DNA from 3 places in the Bradyrhizobium sp. Kon56 genome. Region 1 is predicted to be linked to each of the others. Evidence: riboswitches for the same ligand, from Rfam matches in the RefSeq annotation. Region 1 holds a riboswitch; each other region holds the start of a gene.
The links. Region 1 has a riboswitch for glycine ahead of AC0L3B_RS37125 (FAD-dependent oxidoreductase). Riboswitches for the same ligand answer to the same signal wherever they lie in the genome.

Region 1 (5,823 bases):
AACGGCCGACCGCCGCTCCGGATCAGCACCACATGCGACCTTCGCTCGACCGGGAGGACAGCACCTATGACCATGCAGGCATGAACACATTTGAGCCATTTCACCGCTATGCCACGCAAACGACACATCTGAATAAACAGTACCGGTTCTGCATGCAGAAAATAAATAATATAGTGGCTGATAAGCAGAAATCCTGCGTCTCCCCGTCAAGCCTTGAAGCATTACCTCTTCCTATCCAACGGTGATCGAAGAAAGGCGCCAAAGCTCCCTCCCCCACTATCCCCATTCCAGCTCTATTGCTGGTTGGCTTCACAACGCGACTGTCATCTAGCTCTAGTGGCCGATGAGCGCACGGGCGCGCAAGGCGGCGCGGTGCCGAATTCGCATCAGCGAGATCCAGAGCTGTGCATGAAGGACATTGAGTCGGTGAGGATAGCGGGCTCTATGCGTACGCGCTTAGTGCGGCCTAAGCCATGTCCTCGAACGAGGTCACCTCCTGATCGAATACGGAGCAGTATCGAAGAAACGCTCAACGCAGTGCGGCCTCACTGTGTCAACGAAGGGTGCGGCGTCAAAGCGCCTGCGGTCGCTTCGAATGCACCCGACACCGACATGCGAAATTGCCCGATATCAACCAGATTCGGAGCCGCGAATTTCCTTCTATGCTGAGGGCGCCAGAGCCGAAATGCGAAGAGCTCGCCGCCTGGCCGCGTTCCTTTTGTACGAAAGCTTCACGTTTCGGACGGAGAATTTAGACTAGGCGAGATGCCAGATCCGAGGAATGCGGCTCGTTGGGCTTCTAACATCCAACGTGACCAGGTTCAGTGGGCCGGCCGTGCCGATCCTCGACATCTTGATGGAGCACCATGTCCGCGATCCTTTTGTCCCAAAGCAAGAACTTATTCCTTGTCTCAATCCCTCCTATTTCCAATGACTCCGATGAAAGAGCCCTCACCCCCGCTTTCGGCAATCGATCAGCATCACATCGGTCAACGGCGCTACCCTCATGGGGTCGCCTTCATGGATGGGCAGTACCTTCCGATGTCCGAGGCCAAGATCTCTGTGCTCGATTGGGGTCTCCTCCACTCGGACGCGACCTACGAAAACGTGCACGTGTGGAACGGCCGGTTTTTCGGTTGGATCTGCACCTTGACCGATTTCCGGCAGGCGTCGAACGTCTTCGAATGAAGCTGCCCTACAATCGCGAGACAATTGCTTCGATCCCCAAGCAGTGTGTCGCTATTGTCGGGTCATAAATCGGCTTACGTTGAGATGATCTGCACGCGCGGTTCATCGCCGACATTCAGCCGCGATCCCCACCTTGCAGAGAACCGGTTTATCGCGTTTGCGGTAGCTTATGGTTCAGTTGCCAAAAGGAACAACTGGAAAGAGGTTTGCGCGTCGCGATTAGCGAGAGTGTCCGCATCCCGCCGGGTTCAGTCGATCCCACGATCAAGAACTATCATGGGCTTGATCTCGTAAAGGGTCTTTTCGATGCCTACGACGAGACGGCGCTGATCCTAGATACGAACGGGCATATCGCCGAGGGTCCAGGCTTCAACGTGTTGGTAAAGGACGGATCGTTGAGAACGCCGGCTCTTGGCGTGTTACCGGGTATTGCGCGTCGGACCGTGTTCGATCTTTGTGCTGAGATTGGCCTCGCCGCCACTGCTGCTGACATCAGTCGTGACGATATCAAGAAGGCTGACGAGGTGTTCATTACCTCTACTGCCGGCGGCATTGTGCCAGTGACGCGCATCGACGACACGACGATCTCCAAAGGCCAGGTCGGGCCCATCACCCTCCAGCTTACAGATCTTTCTTTGCCAAAGCACGCGGATCCCGCATGGTCGACTGCTATCATTTAACCATGATCGGAAATGAACCATGCGCTCGCAAATTGGTCAGCGACTTCGTGACATCGAAAGCTCCAGAAAGTCGAGCAAGAGATCGCCTCGCCTCAGTCGACGCATATACACCTGCGCGCACTTGGCGAGCGCGAGCTCCTGAACATGTGCGCCAACAATTATCTCGGTCTGGCCAATCACCCGGCCCTGGTGCGAGCCGCGCATACAGGTCTCGAACGGCAGGCTTTGGAATGTTGTCCGTGCGATTCAGTTGCGGAACGCTCTCCGTTCACCGAGCGCTTGAAAACAGGCTTTCCAACTACCTTCGGGGGGAAGATACGATCCTAATCGGGTCGTGCTTCGATGCGAACGCCGGGCTATTTGAAGCCTTGCTCGAAGCTGCCGATGCGGTAATCAGCGACCGCCTGAAATCGAGCGAATTGAAAATCGAGGCAGCGGATCGCCGGACCAGCAGCGAACTTAACCTGCCCGCGCGACGAACAAGAGCGAATCCTGCCGCCATAAGCCAGAGGCGTCGACGCAAGTGGCGTGAAGAGCCCCTCATCGAGCAGAGCGACCGCGTCAGGCGTGCAGGCCTCCATTTTGGCTCGACTTTGAAAGAGATGCATGCCAAGCACAGCTTTGTAGGGTCCTACACCACCGCAGATTTATTAGAGCGTCGCCACGCAAACCTTGTGCGTTCTTTTGAGGATCACGCAGTATTTCTGCGCTGGCTGCCGATAGCTCGCTGGAAACCAATGGGACATCCAGCGAATGCAATCATCAAAAAAGCGAGATCAGCATAGTACTAGGCAACAAACCACCTGCTAAGCTGGGTGGGGAGCTAGGGCAAACATCGAGTTGTCGCTTACGCCGCCGATTTTGGGTCCGACGATTCATCGCGGCTTGACAGGTAGTGAGTACGACTGAGAGTGTTATCGTGTCTGATGATTGTGTGCGGGAGAGCGCGATAAGCCTGCAAAGGCGTATCACCGCCGACGGAGCAACTCCCCAAGGAACTCTCAGGCCCATGACCGCACACCGAGGACGATCTGGAGAGAGGTGTCGGTCAGCCCCCACCGAAGGGGACCGTGATCCACGACGATCGCGGACAAAGCTCTCAGGTGCACGGACAGATTTGGGGACGGAGACATGGCGAAGCCATTCACCGTTCGTTCAATCCTGTCTTGGAGCATACGATGAGCACGATCATCATAATCGGGTCCGGTATCACCGGAGTTACAACTGCCCATGCCCTGGCCCGCCGCGGCTATTCGGTTACAGTCTTTGATCGCCAGCGCTATCCGGCGATGGACACTTCGTTTGCGAACGGCGGCCAATTATCGGCAAGCAATGCGGAGGTCTGGAAATAACGTCGCAACGATCGTAAAAGGCTTGAGGTGGCTGCTGCGCAAAGATGCACCATTGTTGCTGAACCCAAGCCCCAGTTTTCACAGCTATACTTGGCTGGCAGAGTTCGTAAGCCAGATTCGAAACTACCGCCAGCACAACACGATCGAAACGACGAAGCTAGCGATAGCCGCTCGCAAGCATCTTTTTGAGCTAGCCGATCAGGAGAGCATCGATTTCGACTTGGAGCGGCGAGGAATTTTGCACGTTTATTCGAGCAAACCCGAGTTCGATGCGGCCTCTCGCGTGAATCAGTTGCTGCTCAAGGGCGGATTGGATCGCCGTCCCGTGACGCCTTCTGAGATGCTTACAATAGAGCCAGCTCTGCGCGATCAGTATTATGGTGGCTTCTTTACCCCGTCTGACTCAACCGGCGACATTCACAAGTTCACGCGCGGCCTCGCTGCGGCTTGCGAGCGAGGAGGCGTACGCTTCGTCTTTGATGCAGAGGTCTGCGGCATGCGGTCCGACCGAGACGATGTGGTCGTACACTGGAAACGAGGTTCGCAAGGAAGAACTCAATGCCGAACGCGCAGTGGTCTGCGAAGGAGTCGGCAGCCGCCGCATTGCTTCAATGCTGGGGGACAACATACATTTATCCCGTCAAGGGTAAGCGCTCATTTTCCCGCACGTTGGCGGCCCTTGCAACAGCTGATCGCTTTCAGACGGACGGATCGGGTCAGGCTGCGGCGGCGTCGAGGAAGTTGAAGGGCAGGAGATCGTCGATAGCTGCGTTCTCGGGGCGCTGAGGCAGTTCCGTAAGGACGTGGCGCAACCACGCTAACGGCTCAACGCCACAAGCGCGGCAGGTCAGCACTAAGCTTAGACGATGGCGCTGGCCTTGGCTCCGTCGACGGTATCGCTGAACAACCAACTCTTGCTGCCAGTTGCAAAAACCCTGATGTCGCGCTCCAGAAGATTATTGTCGATCGGCATGCTGCCGTCCCCGGTGTAGCGCGTCAGATAATCCCACTGGTTCAGTGTGTAGGACACAGCGTCGCCGAGCTTGCTGTCAGGCAAGACCTTCGGGGCGATTTCAGTGAGCCATACCTTGAGAGCATTGAGGATGGGGACACTATGTTGCTGGCGGAAGCGGCGAATGCATTCGGCCTGTGTTTCACCCTTCTCCGGTATTTCGTCCCGCGCCTGCCTTTCAACCCGGTAGAGCTGTTCGAAGAACCGGAGCGCCTGTTCCGGCGGCCCGCCACCCTTTTTTCTCGCTTTGAGTGCGTCGACGAAGCGCCGCTTGGAATGGGCCATGCATCCAAAGATGGGTGGCCCCCGCCAGTGTAGCCATCGCTCATCAATATCCCGCGGTAATCGCCGAGGAAGCCTGCGGGTGTATCTGGCCGCGGCCCGGCTGATATTCGAGCAGCACGATCGGCTCGTCACTGTCCTCGCCGCTCCGGTAAGCCCACATATTGACGTGCTGGCGGCCTCTCTGTCCATTTCCTTCAGCACCTGGACCGTGGTCTCGTCACCATGGATGAGGGGCTGCGATCTGAGCCGTAGCTTCAGCGCGTCATAGATGCGGGAGAGATGTTTTTCGCTCGAGCCGATCACCCAGTGGCCCAGAGCGCCTCGGCTGACACGAACGCCGGCGCGCTCGAATGCCTGCGCCAGGCGGTAGAGCGGTGTGCCGTCGACATACTTATGAACGAGCGCGAAAGCCAGCGTCGAGGCCGTAGCGATGCTGCCTGGCAAAGGTTGCGTGGGTATTGGCGCGATCACGACCGGCGTGTTGATCCCGGTGCGGTCGCAATGACGGCAGGCATATTTGAACCGCACATTCTGCAGGACCTTCGCCTTCACCTCGATATGAAGTTGCTCGGTAACGGTCTCGCCCATGCGATGCATCTGGTGACGGCAGCAAGGACAAGCCTTCTGGGCGTCGGGAAGGTCATACTCGACACGCTCGCGCGGCAGGTTTTCCGGCAAGGCCTTGCGGCCGCGCTTCTTTCCCGTCGCCCCTTCGCTCGCCGGCAAGCCCGTGTCCGGCAGGACAACGACATCGCCATCTTCGCTGTCGGCGTCGTCCTTATCCGCGGCCTGTTCGGCTTCATTGAAGAGGCGGTCAATGTGCTTCTCGCCCTTCGGCGCAAAACGATACAGCCGCGCAAGGGCCAACTCTTCCTCAAGTTTAACGACCCGTTCGGCGAGTTGACGGTTCTCCGCCTGCAGCGCAGCAATGCGCGCCATCAACTCTTCAACAGTCAGTTCGCCGGGTCGATTCATCAGATTCTTGAATCGAAAGCATGTCGCCGCGTCAACCGCACAATTCGGGAGCCGTCAGCCTGCGACCTGATATTGCCGCACTGGATGGCGGACCATTGCGTCAATATCGATGCCGTCGAGAATCCAGTGCAATTGCTCGGTCGTAAGCTGGACGACCGTAGCCTCCCGGCGCGGCCACCTGAACCTGTCCTCGGTCAGCCGCTTCCGGACCAGCACAAAGCCCGACCGATCGAAGACAGCAGCTTCATCCGGTCGCAACGGCGATTGCAGAACGCAAAAACCGCCGGAGCAAACGGATCGAGCGCCATCGTCTCCTGCACCAGAACCGCAA
Region 2 (5,823 bases), on a different contig from region 1:
CAGCACCGCGCCGATCAGGATGACGATGCAGCCGATCAGCGCCCGCCGCTCCGCGTGCACGGCCGCGAGCAGCGACCGCATCGCCGGCGAGTAGCGCACCAGCTTGAAGAACGGCAGCACGCCGAGCGCTGCCAGCGTTGCATGCCGGCCCGTGGCCAGCACGACCGCGGCCGGCAGGAACGCGAGCAGATCGATGATGCCGAGTGCGGAGAAGACATAGCTGAGCCGGTCGGACAGCGCGGACGCTGCGCGCTGGGTATGGCCCGCCACCGTCCACAGCCGCGCCGCATATTCCAGCGCGAACACGATCACGGACAGGATGGTGATCGCCGAAAACAGCGCGCTGAATTGCGCGTCCAGCTCCGGCACCGAGGCAAGCATCATCGCGATCACGTCGAGCACGATGACGGCGATGATCAGCTGGATGAAGCGGGACCCGACCGAGTAGGCCAGCGGATCATGCTCCAGCAATTCGTAGAGGCGATCCCTCAGATTGGGATCGCGGAGCCCAATTCCTCGCGGAACGGGGCGCACCTGCCTACGCGCCGGCCGATTTTTGTTCAGCCATGGCTTTTTCGATAGCCGTGAGCGCCGCGGGCGCATTGGCGCCATCAGGGCCGCCGGCCTGCGCCATGTCGGGCCGCCCGCCGCCGCCCTTGCCGCCGAGCGCTTCGGAGGCGACCTTCACCAGATTGACCGCATTGAAACGCGAAGTGAGGTCCGCGGTGACGCCGACCACGACGCCGGCCTTGCCATCCTCGGTGACGCCGACGATAGCGACGACGCCGGAGCCGATCTGCTTCTTGCCGTCGTCGGCAAGGCTCTTGAGATCCTTCATCTCGATGCCCTCGACCGCGCGCGCCATCAGCTTGACGTCGCCGACTTCGCGCACACCTGAGGCCGCGCCGTTGCTCGAAGCTGCACCGCCGCCCATCGCCAGCTTCTTGCGGGCGTCGGAGAGTTCGCGCTCGAGCTTCTTGCGCTCCTCCATCAGAGCGGCAATGCGCGCCGGGACGTCGTCGATCGAGGTGCGCAGCTCGTGGGCCGCGGTCTTCGCCAGCGCCATGGTGTCGTTGGCGTGTTTTCGCGCGTAGTTGCCGGTTAAAGCCTCGATGCGGCGCACGCCGGAGGCGACCGCGCTCTCGCCCGTCAGCGTGATCAGCCCGATGTCGCCGGTCCGCCTGACATGCGTGCCGCCGCAAAGTTCGACCGACCAGCCGAGTGCGTTGGCGCCGCGCTCGCGCGCGGTCCGGCCCATCGAGACGACGCGAACCTCGTCGCCATATTTCTCGCCGAACAGGGCGCGTGCGCCGGCCTCACGGGCCTCGTCCACGCCCATGACGCGGGTCGAGACTTCGTCATTCTCCAGCACCACCTCGTTGGCGATGTCCTCGACGCGCGCGAGCTCCTCCGCCGTGATCGGCTTCGGATGCACGAAGTCGAAACGCAGCCGATCCGGCGCAACCATCGAGCCGCGCTGGGCGATATGGTCGCCGAGCACCTGGCGCAGCGCCTCGTGGATGAGATGGGTCGCCGAATGATGCGCGCGGATCGAAAAGCGCCTGCCGTGATCCACTTCGAGCTGCAGCGCGGTGCCGAGCTTCAGCTCGCCGCTCTCCAATGTGCCGACGTGAACGAAGAAATCACCGAGCTTCTTCTGAGTGTCGGTGACGCGGAACTTGATGCCGCCCTCGCCGGTCAATACGCCGGTGTCACCGACCTGGCCGCCGGACTCCGCGTAGAACGGCGTCTGGTTCAGCACGATCGCCCCTAGCTCGCCGGCCTTGAGGCTCGTGGCTTCCTTGCCGTCCTTGACCAGCGCAGTGACCACGCCTTCAGCGCTCTCGGTCTCGTAGCCCAGGAATTCGGTTGCGCCCAGCTTCTCACGCAGCGGGAACCAGATCGCCTCGGAAGCCGCTTCGCCAGACCCCTTCCAGGATTCGCGCGCCTTGGCCTTCTGACGCTCCATCGCATCGGTGAAGGAGGCCTGGTCGACGCTGATGCCGCGCGACTTCAGTGCGTCCTGCGTCAAATCGAGCGGGAAGCCGTAGGTGTCGTACAGTGTGAAGGCGACGTCGCCGTCGAACATGTCGCCCTTCTTCAAGGACGCGCTCTTCTCGTCGAGAATGGCGAGGCCGCGCGTCAGCGTCTTGCGGAAGCGGGTCTCTTCCAGCCGCAGCGTTTCCTCGATCAAATTTTCCGCGCGCATCAAATCCGGATAGGCCTGGCCCATCTCGCGCACCAGCGCCCAGACCAGGCGATGCATCAGCGGCTCTTGCGCACCGAGCAGCTGCGCATGGCGCATCGCGCGGCGCATGATCCGGCGCAGCACATAGCCGCGGCCCTCGTTCGAGGGCAGCACGCCGTCGGCGACGAGGAAGGCCGACGAACGCAGATGGTCGGCGATGACGCGGAACGAGGCCACGGTCTTCTCGTCCGGTCCGCTTCCGAGAGCAGACGCCGTCGCGTCGATCAAATGACGGAACAGGTCGGTCTCGAACACGCTGTCGACGCCCTGCATGATGCAGGCCATGCGCTCCAGCCCCATGCCGGTGTCGATCGAGGGACGCGGCAGCGCCACGCGCTCCTCCTTCGTCACCTGCTCGTACTGCATGAAGACGAGATTCCAGAATTCGAGGAAGCGATCGCCATCCTCCTCAGGCGAGCCCGGAGGCCCGCCCCAGATGTGCTCGCCGCGATCGATGAAGATCTCCGAGCACGGCCCGCACGGCCCGGTGTCGCCCATCGCCCAGAAATTGTCCGAGGTCGGGATGCGGATGATGCGGTCCTCGGAGAAGCCCGCGATCTTCTTCCACAGCCCGGCCGCCTCGTCGTCGGTGTGGTAGACCGTGACGAGCAGCTTGTCTTTCTTGAGCCCGAATTCCTTCGTGATCAGCGTCCAGGCCAGCTCGATCGCGTGCTCCTTGAAATAGTCGCCGAAGGAGAAGTTGCCGAGCATCTCGAAGAAGGTGAGATGGCGCGCGGTGTAGCCGACATTGTCGAGGTCATTGTGCTTGCCGCCGGCGCGCACGCATTTCTGCGAGGTGGTGGCGCGCTGATAGGGCCGCTTCTCGACGCCGGTGAAGACGTTCTTGAACTGCACCATGCCGGCATTGGTGAACATCAACGTCGGATCGTTGCGCGGCACCAATGGCGAGGACGACACGATCTCGTGGCCGTTCTCGGCAAAGAAATTCAGAAAGGTCGACCTGATCTCGTTGACGCCGCTCATGTTCATCCAATCGGGTGTGCTTGCACCCGCCTTCCAGCCACCCAAACCGCAAGTTTGGGCTGATATCTGCGGGCCAATGCGCTTTTAGACAAGGCCAGCTTGGCTGTCCAGAAACTGTGCAGCCAGATCAAGGCGTTGCCGCAGTCGCGTAATCCGTTGGAAAGCCGCCGATGCCGCGTTGACAGGCTTGGCCGGCCTGTGGTCTTTACCTATCTGTATCGTACGGCCACGTCGGGAGAGACCGGCACTGGTAGCCGGCGCCGAAGGAGCAACCGCCCCGGAAACTCTCAGGCAAAAGGACCGCGTGGCTTTGACAGCATCTGGAAAGAGGCGCCGACGGGCCAAGACCTTTTAAAGGGTAGGTTCGGACAGCGTCCGCCGACGGGATAATACTCTCAGGCACAGCGACAGATGGGGCTTCGACTGGTGTCCACGGGAAATCGTTCCCGGGGAACCGCCGAGGGCCCCCCGATGCTTGCGCGCGACGACAAAGACTCCCTGAAACGCACCCCCCTTTACGACCTGCATGTCTCGCTCGGCGGCAAGATGGTGCCGTTCGCGGGCTATGACATGCCCGTGCAATATCCGGCCGGAGTCCTGAAGGAACACCTTCATACCCGCAACGCAGCCGGCCTGTTCGATGTCTCCCACATGGGCCAGATCGCACTCAGGCCGAAATCCGGCAAGGTCGAGGACGCCGCCCGCGCGCTGGAAGGACTGGTGCCGCAGGATATCTTGGCGATCGCGCCGGGCCGGCAGCGCTACGCCCAGTTCACCAATGCCGAGGGCGGGATTCTGGACGATCTGATGGTCGCCAATTTCGGCGATCACCTCTTCCTGGTCGTCAACGCCGCCTGCAAGGCCGAGGACGAGGCGCATCTGCGCGCGAATCTCTCGGACGACTGCATGATCGATTCGCTTGCCGACCGCGCGCTGATCGCGCTGCAGGGGCCGAAGGCGGAATCGGCGCTGACGAAATTGTGTGCAGAAGCACCCGCCATGAAATTCATGGATTCCGGTCCGCACAAGGTCGCCGGCCTCGACTGCTTCGTCTCGCGCTCCGGCTATACCGGCGAGGACGGCTTCGAGATTTCGGTTCCTGCCGGCGATGCCGAACGGCTCGCCAAGGCCCTGCTGGACAATCCTGACGTCATGCCGATCGGGCTCGGCGCCCGTGACAGCCTGCGGCTCGAGGCCGGGCTTTGTCTTTACGGCCACGACATCGACACCGCGACCACGCCGGTCGAGGCCGCACTGGAATGGTCGGTGCAGAAGAGCCGCCGCACCGGCGGCGCGCGTGCCGGGGGCTTCCCCGGCGCGGCAAAGATTCTCGCCCATTTCGACCATGGCGCATCCCGCCGCCGCGTCGGCCTGCGCACCGAGGGCCGCGCGCCGGTGCGCGAAGGCGCGCTGCTGTTTGCGGATGCGACCTCCGCCGAGCCGATCGGAAAGGTCACCTCGGGCGGTTTCAGCCCGAGCCTGAATGCGCCGGTCGCGATGGGCTATGTGCCCACCGCATCGAGCGCGATCGACACAAAACTCTTCGCCGAGGTGCGCGGCCAGCGCCTGGCCGTGCAAATCGCCGCCATGCCCTTCGTGAAAAACACCTACAAACGCTGAGGACCGAGAAAATGACCACGACGCTGTACACCTCCGACCACGAATGGCTCGCGATCGACGGCGATGTCGCCACCGTCGGCATCACCGACTACGCGCAATCGCAGCTTGGCGACGTCGTGTTCGTCGAATTGCCCAAGCTCGGCCGCACGCTGAAGAAGGCCGAACCCGCCGCGGTCGTGGAATCGGTGAAGGCCGCATCGGACGTCTACGCGCCGGTGACGGGCGAAGTGCTCGAGACCAACGCCGCGCTCGCCGCCGAGCCCGCACTGGTGAACTCGGATGCGCAAGGCGCGGCCTGGTTCTTCAAGATCAAGATTGCCGACAAGAGCGAGCTCGGCGGTCTGATGGACGAAGCCGCCTACAAGGCCCACACGGCGTGAGATGATGCGAACTCTGACCTCATATTCGGTGTCATCGTCCGCGAAGGCGGACGATCCAGTACGCCGCGGCCAATCGGCCCTAGCCGAAGCGGCTGCGTTTACTGGATGCCCCGCCTTCGCGGGGCATGACGGCGACAAGAACATCTGAAGCGAGGACCCATGATGACCGCGCACCGCAAATCCAACGGCGACACCACCAGCTTCGTTCGCCGCCACATCGGCCCCTCCGCGCGCGACGTCACCGCGATGCTCGAGGCCGTCGGCGCGAACAGCGTCGATACGCTGATGGCGCAGACGCTGCCGGCCTCGATCCGGCAGGCCGTCCCACTCGATCTCGGCAAGCCGCTCAGCGAGACCGAAGCGATCGCGCATATGGGCGAACTCGCCGCCCAGAACCAGGTCTTCACCTCGCTGATCGGCCAAGGCTATTCCGGCACGATCCTGCCCGCGGTAATCCAGCGCAACATTTTGGAGAACCCGGCCTGGTACACGGCCTACACGCCCTACCAGCCTGAAATCAGCCAGGGCCGGCTCGAGGCGCTGCTCAACTTCCAGACCATGATCTGCGACCTCACCGGGCTCGACGTCGCC
Region 3 (5,823 bases), on a different contig from region 1:
GCCTTAAGAGAGCCAACCTTGCTCCGAGATTTCGCTGTGGTGTTGTCCAGCTTGGTGCGAGCGAATCTGATTCTTGCCCTGCAAGCGTGAGCGTCAACGACACCGCCCCTTGCCTAGTCACTCCGTGCGACATGCCAGCGGCTTCGGCCAGATGTGGCACGCACTTAATGGCGCCAGAGGCTGCATTCTCTGGGATAGGTATTGATCCCGAATAGTGGATTTTATCGTGGCCGGCTGTGGGAAGCGAGCTGCTGCGTTAGCCGGGCCGCGGATGAACCGCCGCCGATTTCTTGAGATTCGCATGGTCTCGTCAGAGTGGAAAGGCAGCAACAATTGAACGCATGCAGGCGGACGTCCTACCCGCTAAACCGATCTGCAAAAGGTTCACTAGCCGATACACTACAAGATCGATATGGCAGTTTGCAGCATTTTCCGCGCATTGAGCGATGAAAAAGCGCGCTATGCGAGGTCCCTCTGTTCGGTAAACGGTTGCCAGGTCCTCCGCGATCGAGTTAGTCAGCTCGCTCGCGCCACAAGGCTCAAGCGATAGACAACCAGCGCCGCGAATCTGGGTGAGAAGCTGCTGGAGTTGGGAATTGCACCTCTTGCGCAAATGTCTGCGCTCGCTTCGTAGCGTACCCGGCGGCAGTGCGCTTACCTGATCTGGCGATGGACAAACGAGGACAAGCAGATTCGCTTGGCGAGATACGCTTCAATCCTCGGATGGAGCCTCGATTGGAATAGCAAAGCCGGCTTTTACCCGGTCCATTACCACCATCGTCTTGAAGCCTTTGATATCAGGGTTCTCACGGAAGAATCGCCGGGTGAACTGCTCATAGTCGTCCATGGTGCGTGCGGTAATGTACAAGACAAAGTCAGCATCGCCTGTAACGTAAAACCCATTGACGACTTCAACTGACGATTTGATAGCCTTTTTGAATCTGTCAATTATGTCCGAGCGCTCGCGCTCCAAGGTCACCAGCACAAGCATCTGAATAGGTCGCCCTACCGCCTTCGCCGAGACGATGGAAACGTCGGCCTCGATGATGCCGTCCGAGCGAAGCCTCTTTAGTCTGCGTTGACACGCGGTAGCAGAAAGCCCGGCCAGTTCGCCAATCGCCTCGGATGTCAAACGGTTATTCTTTTGCACAATCTCGAGGATGTGAGCGTCGATTCGGTCGTATTGCATAACCGGCTCCGGGCTTGAGAGGAAATTCTGCAACGAGTCGGTGCCTAGCGCAGAAAAACGTCTCGAAGTTGGGAAATCTCTTCGAAAAACATCATTACGACACCAGTATCGTCGATCCGTCGGCAATTTCAACAAATATGCGCTGCGTGACTTGCAAAATGATCTTTGAAAGGCCGCGGTCCTGCTACTCCGACGCACCGCGAAGATCACAGCTTGGGAGCGGCGAAATAGAAATAAGAGTTGCCGTCGATCCGCTGGCGTTCGGTGCCGGTATGACGTCGGCCCTCGAGTGTGATGGGCCCCTTTGTCGATAACAACAAGGTCGTTGGCTGGGGATATTTTTCTGCTCGGTCATGCAGAGATCCGCTACTCTCTTGCCTGGCATTAATCCGTAAGCAGTTATACGGATGATGATTGCGTCACATGGAGGCTGTTGAAGGCGACGGCGCCAAGTGGCTCATCGAGGTCTTCGTCTGAGCAATTAAGCTCTCGGGTCGTAAGCCGGTGAGGGTAACGTGTTCGTAGGATAATACTGCAAGATCCTGCTGTGGCGCTGTCAAGCGATATGCCCCCGGCTTTGATGCCGCCAGGAGCATAGTTTTGCGAGCTGGATAAGGCTAAACGCCTATGAGGCCACGGATCGGCTCAGCCGAGTTTTACTATCATCTGTTGCAATGACGTCCGCGACCATCTCAGCTGTGACAGCGGATAATGTCCAGCCGAGGTGACCATGACCGGTGTTGTAGAAGATATTCGGCCTTTTACCTCGGCCGACCCTCGGCATCATGCTAGGTGTCATAGGACGCAAGCCTGCCCATGGCACCACCTGCGCGGTGGACACATCCGGAAAAGACCGCTCTACCCAGCGCACCAGAGGCTTAATTCGGTCCCAGCGGATGTCGCGGTTCTCGCCGTTGAACTCCGCGGTCCCAGCGACACGGAAGCGATCTTCTCCTAACCGGCTGGTCACGATCTTGGTGGCCTCGTCGAGCAGGCTGACACGGGGCGCAGCCTTTTGGCTCGTTTCATCCCCGAGCTCGACCGTGATGGAGTATCCCTTGACGGGATAAATGTTTATCTTGTCCCCCAGCATTGAAGCAATGCGTCGGCTGCCGACCCCAGCGCAGACCACCGCTCTTTCAGCTTTAAGTTCCTCCTTCAGAGGGCCTCCTTCCCATCGTACGACCACACCGTCTCGATCAGCTTGCATGCCGCAGATCTCTGCACCAAAGACGAAGCGTACGCCCCTTCGCTCGCAAGCCGCAGCGAGACCACGCGTGAACTTGTGAATGTCGCCCGTTGAGTCAGATGGGGTAAAGAAACCACCGTAATACTGATCACGCAGCGCTGGCTCTATCGCGAGCATTTCGGAGGGCGTCACGGGGCGACGATCCAATCCGCCCTGGAGCAGCAACTGATTCACGCGAGAAGCCGTATCGAAGTCGGCCTTACTCGAATAAACGTGTAATATTCCTCGCCGCTCCAAGTCGAAAGCGATGCTCTCCCGATCGGCAAGCTCAAACAGATGTTGCCGCGCCGCTATCGCCAGCTTTGTCGTTTCGATCGTATTGCGACGGTAATGCCGAATCTGGCCTACGAACTCCGCGAGCCAAGTATATTTGTGAAAACTGGGACTTGGGTTCAGCAGCAATGGTGCGTCCTTGCGCAGCATCCACCTCAAGCCTTTTACGATCGTTGCGGCGTTATTCCAGACTTCGGCATTGCTTGCCGATAATTGACCGCCATTGGCAAACGAAGTGTCCATCGCGGGATAACGCTGGCGGTCAAAGACACTGACCGAATAGCCGCGGCAGGCCAAGGCATAGGCCGTTGTAACTCCGGTGATACCGGATCCGATAATGATGATCGTGCTCATCGTATGCTCCAAGACAGGGATGAATGAACGGTGAAATGGCTTTCGCCATCACTCCGTCCCCAAATCTGTCCGTGCACCTGAGAGCTTTCTCCGCAATCCTAGTGGATAACGGTCCCCTTCGGTGGGTGCCGACTGGCACCTCTCTCCAGATCGTCCTCGGTGTGCGGTCCTGGGCCTGAGAGTTTCCTTGGGGGGTTGCTCCGTCGGCGGCGATGTGCCTGTCGGCTCATCGCACTCTCCCGCACACCATCGTCAGACACGATAACAGTCTCAGACGTACTCACTACATGTCAAGCCATGACGCATCGTTGAAGCTCGAGATTCGGCGGCGTAGGCGATGCTCGATAATGTTGCTCTTCCAACCGTCCGATCACCAGCTGGTTTGCCGCTAAGATCGCTGTGGTGGCCTAGCATGTACGATCGTATCCGCTGGATGTCTCACCGGTTTTGAACAAGCTGTTGCTGCAGAACGCAGCAAAACTGCGATCTTAACAAAAAAACGCACAATGTGAGCGTGGGGCAGCTCTAATAAATACATGGTGATGTAGGACTCTCCAAAAGCTGTGCGCGGCATGCATCTCTTTCAACGTCGAGTCAAAATGGACGGCTGCACCCCTGACTCGCTTGCTCTGCTCGACCGAGGGTTCTGCAGCGTTCTGGCGTCGACGTTTCTCGCGTCTGGCGATAGAATTGAGTCTGGCTTGGCGCGCGACGAACTGAGGTTCTCTGCTAGTTCGGCGATCAACTCCCGCGATCTCCAAGTTGTGCGATTTCACGGCGCTGCTTCGCCAAAGACGCCAGCCGATCACAAGACTCAGCTCGCGCGTGGCGCCATTCTGAGGCTGTTCGGGCCGGGGTTGATCGGCTCTCAAGCGCCTGGTCGCGCCTTGCGAACTACGATCTCAGCTCAAATAGCATGCTGTTTTCATATGAAGCCCAAAAGATGCGGGCGCCGAGTTGAGGATAGATGTCGTACGCTTTCGATCTGCGTTGAACTCGATGGAGAATCGCGGTGAGACATGCCGTCTTCGTCTTCTGCGTCGATCACGAAAGGGATCCGGTTGCGGGTCACGTTCTGGATGCCCTCAAGGCCGAATGCACCCTTGTTCGAACGGGTTTAGAGCTCGATGGGCACTCCGTACTCGAGGTTCCTGGCTTGCATGGCGCCAGGATTTCGATCGTGCCCACTAACGAGGTCGTAAGTAACGACTATGGGCGCTACGCGCCAATCTTGAATGAACGCTTCGGTGACGCCAACGTTATTGGAATCGTGAATTGGCACGAGGGGGCCAATGCACAAAACGCAATCTTCTCGGTTCAAACGACCGGCGACCTGGCGACGGGGACTTTCAGCGCAGTCGACCCCCGGATTACTCGGGGCCTTCTTCTAGCCATCGAAGCCGAGCGCGTCACGTCGGGTCTTGCCGACTTTCGCACTTACCTGGAAGCGACTCATTGGTCGGGCGTCAAGGCGGGTGATGCTGGTACCCGTCTCGCTGACTTGCGGCCTTCTGCAATCGATATCGAGATCGGAAGCTCGCCAGCAGATTGGACTAATTCTCGTGCCGCTCGGGTGCTGGCGCGTTCGCTATTGCGAACGTTCGATCGCATGGACGAAGCGGTAACCTCCGTCCTTTGCATCGGTGGCGTTCACTTCGAACCAAGCTTTACGAGCGCCATATTGCAGGCACAAGACGAACCCCCGATAGCAGCAAGTCATGTCCTACCAAACCATTGGCTAGTGTCGGGCGGCTATGACCAGGAAAGTCGCTTGGTCGATCTAAGAGCTTGCGTGCATTCGATCGTGGGTGGGATTCAAGGCATCGTGTACCACGATAAGCTGAAAGCTCCTTTCAAAGGTGTTGCTCGCCTGCTTGCAGAGGAACTCGGTGTCCCGATGCTCTCTCACAAGAAACTGCGGGCGGCTCTTTCAAAGGATATCGAATGAGCCCGCGAAAGCTGTCATGTGCTGTCGGACCAGCATGTAAACTATCGGTCGCCCAGCGCTTGACGTATTTCTCTGGAGAAAAGCGATGAACGCTATTGGTTTTGGTTCGATTAAGACAATTCCGTACGATCCGTTTCCCCGGATCGAATACGAAGGCTGGGTCGAGCGGGCGCGGCGTTTGATGAAAGAGCATACTATAGACGCGCTTCTGGTGACGGCCGAACACAACTTGCGATATCTCGTTGGTGAGCCTAGCACGACGCCGCAGCAGACGACTCGGCCGCGATTTCTTCTTATTCTTTCGTCTGGTGAAGCTGTTGCGATCGTTCCCGAGGGAATCGACCAGTTTTATAGAGAGACAACCTGGGTAAAAAAATGCCGGAGCTGGCCTAGTCCGAATCCGAAGGATGAGGGTGTGTCAGCACTTGCCGGAGCGTTGCGTGAACTATTGCCAGAGCACGCCAGAATCGGCATAGAGCTTGGCGCGGAGAGTAGACTTGGCTTCCCTGCGGGAGATTTCTTGCGCGTTGCGGATGCGATCAAACCTCGGACGTTTGTCGATGCAGCGGATCCAATTTTCACTCCATTGCGAATGATCAAGTCTCCATTAGAGGTCGACCGAATTCGAACTGTATGCGGGCTTGTTTCAGAGGCATTTGAGAATCTGACACCAAAGCTCCGTCTGGGTATGACGGAACGAGAGGTGTGTCGCTTGTTCGAGACCGAATGCTTCAGTCGCGGTGTCGAGAAGACAAGCAAGATCGTTGGTGTCTCTGGCCGCGGGGGCTATACGCGGCCCTACGGTGTCCC

Region 2: another riboswitch for glycine. It lies ahead of gcvT (glycine cleavage system aminomethyltransferase GcvT); the one in region 1 lies ahead of AC0L3B_RS37125 (FAD-dependent oxidoreductase).
Region 3: another riboswitch for glycine. It lies ahead of AC0L3B_RS33745 (D-amino acid dehydrogenase); the one in region 1 lies ahead of AC0L3B_RS37125 (FAD-dependent oxidoreductase).

Annotation. Positions count from the first base shown of each region.
Region 1 is NZ_JBVVOU010000062.1:997-6,819, reverse strand. Features, by position in the region: gene AC0L3B_RS37135 (aminotransferase class IV) at 1,395-1,868, shown strand; gene AC0L3B_RS37130 (hypothetical protein) at 2,099-2,653, shown strand; glycine riboswitch at 2,796-2,894, shown strand; glycine riboswitch at 2,898-2,985, shown strand; partial or broken gene AC0L3B_RS37125 (FAD-dependent oxidoreductase) at 3,047-3,868, shown strand; partial or broken gene tnpC (IS66 family transposase) at 3,937-5,492, opposite strand; partial or broken gene tnpB (IS66 family insertion sequence element accessory protein TnpB) at 5,547-5,823, opposite strand, start outside.
Region 2 is NZ_JBVVOU010000007.1:70,386-76,208, reverse strand. Features, by position in the region: gene AC0L3B_RS13440 (cyclic nucleotide-gated ion channel) at 1-534, opposite strand, end outside; gene alaS (alanine--tRNA ligase) at 539-3,232, opposite strand; glycine riboswitch at 3,455-3,544, shown strand; gene gcvT (glycine cleavage system aminomethyltransferase GcvT) at 3,704-4,852, shown strand; gene gcvH (glycine cleavage system protein GcvH) at 4,864-5,232, shown strand; gene gcvP (aminomethyl-transferring glycine dehydrogenase) at 5,395-5,823, shown strand, end outside.
Region 3 is NZ_JBVVOU010000036.1:23,681-29,503, reverse strand. Features, by position in the region: gene AC0L3B_RS33750 (Lrp/AsnC family transcriptional regulator) at 713-1,189, opposite strand; gene AC0L3B_RS33745 (D-amino acid dehydrogenase) at 1,815-3,065, opposite strand; glycine riboswitch at 3,129-3,216, opposite strand; glycine riboswitch at 3,220-3,317, opposite strand; gene AC0L3B_RS33740 (D-aminoacyl-tRNA deacylase) at 4,078-5,013, shown strand; gene AC0L3B_RS33735 (M24 family metallopeptidase) at 5,099-5,823, shown strand, end outside.